DNA from 2 places in the Vibrio sp. YMD68 genome. Region 2 is predicted to be linked to the other one. Evidence: predicted binding sites of a transcription regulator. Region 2 holds the regulator's gene; the other holds the start of a gene.

Region 1 (2,471 bases), 610 kb from region 2:
CGCCCCATATTAACGATGGCACCGAGTACGGCATTAAATTGGGTGTTTTCTAATAAGCCGCCTTTTTTGGTGGTATGTAAAATAACGCCAAGCGGAATACCGATAGCAAAACCGACAATCCCAGCCACACCGACCATGTAAAGAGTTTCCCATGTCGCACCCAGCAACAGGTTTCCGTTTAGGCTTAGCCAGTCACCGACGGTACTTAAAGAAAGGGTATTAAAGGACATAACCAAGTACCTCTACTTTTACTTTGTTCTCACTTAAAAACGCAATAGCCGCATTATCATCTTCTTCGCTTCCAAACAGTTCTGCGACCATCATGCCGAACTTAACACCGCCTGCGTAATCGAGATCGGAACTTAAAATGCTCACATCAATATTGAATTGTCTCGTTATCTGCGACATCAGCGGGGCATCAACGGTCTCGCCGGTGAACTCTAAACGGACCAGTGGATAGCTTCCTTCTACGCGCGTTTTTTGTAGGCGAACTTGATAATCTTCAGGGATGCTCAGGTCGAGTGTTGAACGAATAAACTCGTGCGCCAACTCTGTTTTAGGGTGAGCAAAAATTTCGCCAACCGTCCCTTTTTCAACCAATTCACCGTCGCCAATAATCGCAACTTGGTGACAGATGCTTTTCACCACGTCCATTTCATGGGTGATGAGTAAGATCGTGATATTCAGCTTGCGGTTGATTTCACGCAGTAGCTCTAAAATCGATTGTGTTGTCGCAGGGTCTAGTGCACTTGTTGCTTCATCGCAGAGAAGTACTTTCGGGTCAGACGCCAGTGCTCTAGCGATAGCAACACGCTGCTTTTGTCCGCCACTTAAGTTAGCCGGGTAGGTGTCTCGCTTGTCTGCCAAGCCAACCAGTTTCAGCAATTCTGAAATCTTACTCTCAATATGCTGTTTGCTTTGCCCTGCAAGTTCGAGCGGTAAAGCGATGTTGTCAAATACCGTACGTGATGACAGTAAGTTGAAGTGTTGGAAAATCATGCCGATGTTACGGCGAGCTTCACACAGTTGTGATTTGCTTAATAAAGTAAGGTCAACACCATCAACAATGATTGAGCCGGTAGTGGGTGCTTCCAGCATATTGACGCAGCGGATTAGGGTACTTTTCCCCGCACCTGAAGAACCAATAACACCAAAGATGGTGCCTTGCTCAATATGAAGGTCGATATTTTTCAGGGCAACGATCTCTTTGGTGCCTTGATAAAAAACCTTATTTACTTGATTTATCTCAATCATTTTCTTTCCTGTGCAGGGATAACAGAATAATATTTTGAACTGTATCTCATTTAGTAGAGGATGCTATGGTTTTCCCTGAATCAAGTCAATAGATATTTTTACGTCTAGACGTCTAAACGTTCGTTTGCACTAGTACCAAAAGTAATTAGATAGTGATGAAAGAAATAAAGCGTGCGATAATTCCACAATATATTGACTAAATTGAGTATGAGTTTTGGCTAAACCCGCAGTGTTTTTGGATCGAGATGGCGTGATCAACGTGGATCATGGTTACGTAAATGACGAGCACGATTTTGAGTTTATTGACGGTGTTTTTGACGCGACGAAGCAGCTTCAGAAAATGGGGTATATGCTTGTACTCGTAACGAATCAATCCGGTATTGCGCGTGGCATGTTTGATGAGGAGCGTTTTCTTTCCCTAACTCAGTGGATGGATTGGAACTTTGTCGATCATGGCGTCGAATTTGATGGTTTCTATTACTGCCCCCATCATGCTGAGCATGGCATTGCTGAATACAAACAAGATTGTGAGTGTCGCAAGCCTAAACCCGGTATGTTTATTTCTGCACGTAACGATCTGGATATTGATATGGCAAACTCAATCATGGTTGGCGATAAAGCCGAAGACATGATGGCTGCTGAGGCGGCGGGCATAGAAACGAAGATTCTGGTGCGTACGGGTAAACCCGTCACCGAACAAGGCGAAACGTTAGCCACGACCGTACTTAACAGCATTAAAGATGTACCGGCTTACTTAGCTAGTTAGTACTTACTTAAATAGCTATTTATCTATTTATCTATTTATCTATTTAGCTGTTTATCTATATTAGGAATTTGGCTATTTAGGCATTGGGCCATTTAGTTATGTCGTATTAGCTGTGCCATACTTTGCTGATTACCTGATGAGTATTATTATTGAATTTAGGGGGGACCATGTACAAACAGTGTATTTCGGTATTTTTTATTGGATTGGGCTTAATTGGCTGCACTCAAACGCAGCTAAATGACAGTCAAATCGATGGGCATCCTTACGTTCAATATCGTTGTGAATCAGGTGATAGCTTTGAAGTTGCCTATATACCAGACAGTGATTTCGCAGTACTGCGAGAGGACGATGTTCAATACGATTTGGTGAGATCTCGCTCTGGCTCGGGGGTTATGTATATCCTCAAAGAGGTGATGGCTGAGGCTGAAAATCCCATTACACTTCGCACAAA
Region 2 (2,471 bases):
GGTGGCTTTCTAGGCTCGGGTGATAAATGGTTTTCACTAAAGGTTGACGTTGAAGTTCGACTAAAATGGTTTGCGAGCTTTCTTCGTGCACACGCATGCGCGCGCCCAATGTACGAATGCCGCGTAACGTCATGTAGCTATCAAAAGGCGTACCTGTAGCGCCAATGCAGTTGCCCCACCATCCGAGTTCTTCCGCATGCTCTTCGGTTTTGGTGATCACAACGCCACCAATCACATCGGAGTGACCATTGATGTATTTGGTGGTTGAGTGAATAACAAAGTCAGCGCCAAGCTCTAAAGGCTTTTGGAACACCGGAGTTAAAAAGGTATTGTCGACCGCGACTAATGCCCCGACTTGTTTGGCTTTTTGGCATGTTTTCTCAATGTCGACCACACGTACTAAAGGATTTGATGGGGTTTCAATCAGAATCAGTTTTGGTTTTTTAGCAATGGCCGCGTCAAAGGCTTTGGTATCCGATTGATCAACAAATTCCACCTTGAAGTCACCTTTAAGGCTTCGCGTATTAAACAGGCGGTAAGTGCCACCATAGCAATCGTGTGGAGCAACGATAAGATCATCTGGCCCCAAAAATGTTGATACCCAAAGGTTAAGTGCAGACGTTCCACAGTTTGTGACCACCGCGCCTTTTCCTGATTCTAGCTCAAACAAGGCGGTTTCAAGCAACCCGCGATTTGGGTTTCCAGAACGTGTGTAATCGTATTTAGGCACTTCGCCAAATGCAGGGAAGCCGTAATTGGTTGAGAGATAAATAGGTGGCACCACAGCGTGATGTTGCGTATCTGACTCGATTCCCGTACGAACTGCGATTGTTGCTGGTTTGCGGGTGCTCATAAATCCTTCCTTTGTGTATGGCTATGCTTTTTGACGCTGCTATAATGACTCTTAAAGGGCAATACGGCTATACCTAGTTAGTTAGATGGATAGACCTAGGTATATGGATAGTTTCAGGTTGCTATAAGTTATTCCCTTCCTTATTTTTGACACTTTACTTATCAAAAATGAAGACGTCAACACTTCTAGACGTCTATATGTCTTTGCTTATAGACTTAAATCCGGCTAAAATTGCCCCTCAACTTAAATACCCTATGATAATAACGAAGGTGCGCAATGGCAGATTGGAATGGTGAATACATTAGTCCATACGCGGAACACGGCAAAAAAAGCGAACAAGTAAAGAAAATCACAGTATCGATTCCGCTAAAAGTACTGAAGGTATTGACCGATGAACGTACGCGTCGTCAGATAAATAACCTACGCCATGCGACCAACAGTGAATTACTGTGTGAAGCTTTTCTTCATGCTTATACTGGTCAACCGTTACCGACGGATGAAGATTTACGAAAAGATCGCCCAGATGATATTCCGGCAGAAGTGAAAGCACTGATGACGGCAATGGGGATTGAATTTGAAGCCTACGATCAAGAATAAAAAGGGCTCAGCTAGCTATTATTTCATTGGCTAAGCGTTACGCGAATAGTGTCGTTAGCGCAGTTAGGCTATCGCTTGTTGTACCGACATTTTAAAATGGTACAGAAACAAAAAAACCGCAGTGACTTTATAAAAAGGCTGCGGTTTTTTAATGCTTGGAATACCGTTAGCAAAGAGCGTCGATTACGACGCCATATAATTGCCTAGCATCTAGCATCTAGCATCTAGCATCTAGCATCTAGCTTTCTAGCATGTAATTTTCTGGCATGTCGATTCGAGCTACTCCAGATTCAACCGCAGCCACTGCCACCGCTTTTGCTACGCGAGGCAACAAACGTGGATCCATCGGTTTTGGAATGATGTAGCTTGACCCGAACTCAAGGCTATCAACACCTGCGGCTTTTAATACCTCGGCAGGCACGGGCTCTTTAGCCAGTTCTCGGATAGCTTTCACCGCGGCTAATTTCATTGAATCATTGATTTCGCTTGCACGTACATCAAGAGCGCCACGGAAGATGAACGGGAAACACAGAACGTTATTGACCTGATTTGGGTAGTCACTGCGACCAGTACCCATAATGAGGTCGCTACGAACCTCATGGGCAAGTTCAGGTTTGATTTCTGGATCTGGGTTGGAACAGGCGAACACGATCGGCTTATCAGCCATCAGTTTTAGCGCTTCAGGTGGCAGCAAGTTTGGCCCTGATACGCCTAAGAATAAATCAGCACCTTCAATCACATCTTCAAGGGTGCGCTTATCGGTATTGTTGGCAAACAGCTGTTTGTATTCGTTTAAGTCATCACGACGTGTGTGAATCACACCTTTACGGTCAAGCATGTAGATCTTTTCGCGCATGGCACCACACTTGATCAACAGTTCCATACACGCCACCGCTGCTGCGCCCGCACCCAGACAAACAATGGTAGCCTCTTCCAACTTTTTGTCTTGCAGTTCAATTGCATTCAGCATGCCCGCTGCGGTAACAATGGCGGTACCGTGCTGGTCATCGTGGAAAACAGG

What was found. The regulator MetJ, encoded in region 2, represses methionine synthesis genes. The targets are predictions, from matches to a motif close to TTAGACNTNTANANGTCTAA.
Region 1: the regulator MetJ is predicted to act here: its motif matches at 1,351-1,370, upstream of metN (methionine ABC transporter ATP-binding protein MetN).

What each region holds. Positions count from the first base shown of each region.
Region 1 is NZ_CP124614.1:790,069-792,539, forward strand. It holds gene QF117_RS09755 (methionine ABC transporter permease) at 1-230, opposite strand, end outside; gene metN (methionine ABC transporter ATP-binding protein MetN) at 220-1,254, opposite strand; gene gmhB (D-glycero-beta-D-manno-heptose 1,7-bisphosphate 7-phosphatase) at 1,469-2,020, shown strand; gene QF117_RS09770 (MliC family protein) at 2,188-2,471, shown strand, end outside.
Region 2 is NZ_CP124614.1:182,109-184,579, forward strand. It holds gene QF117_RS06790 (O-succinylhomoserine (thiol)-lyase) at 1-853, opposite strand, end outside; gene metJ (met regulon transcriptional regulator MetJ) at 1,130-1,450, shown strand; gene QF117_RS06800 (malic enzyme-like NAD(P)-binding protein) at 1,689-2,471, opposite strand, start outside.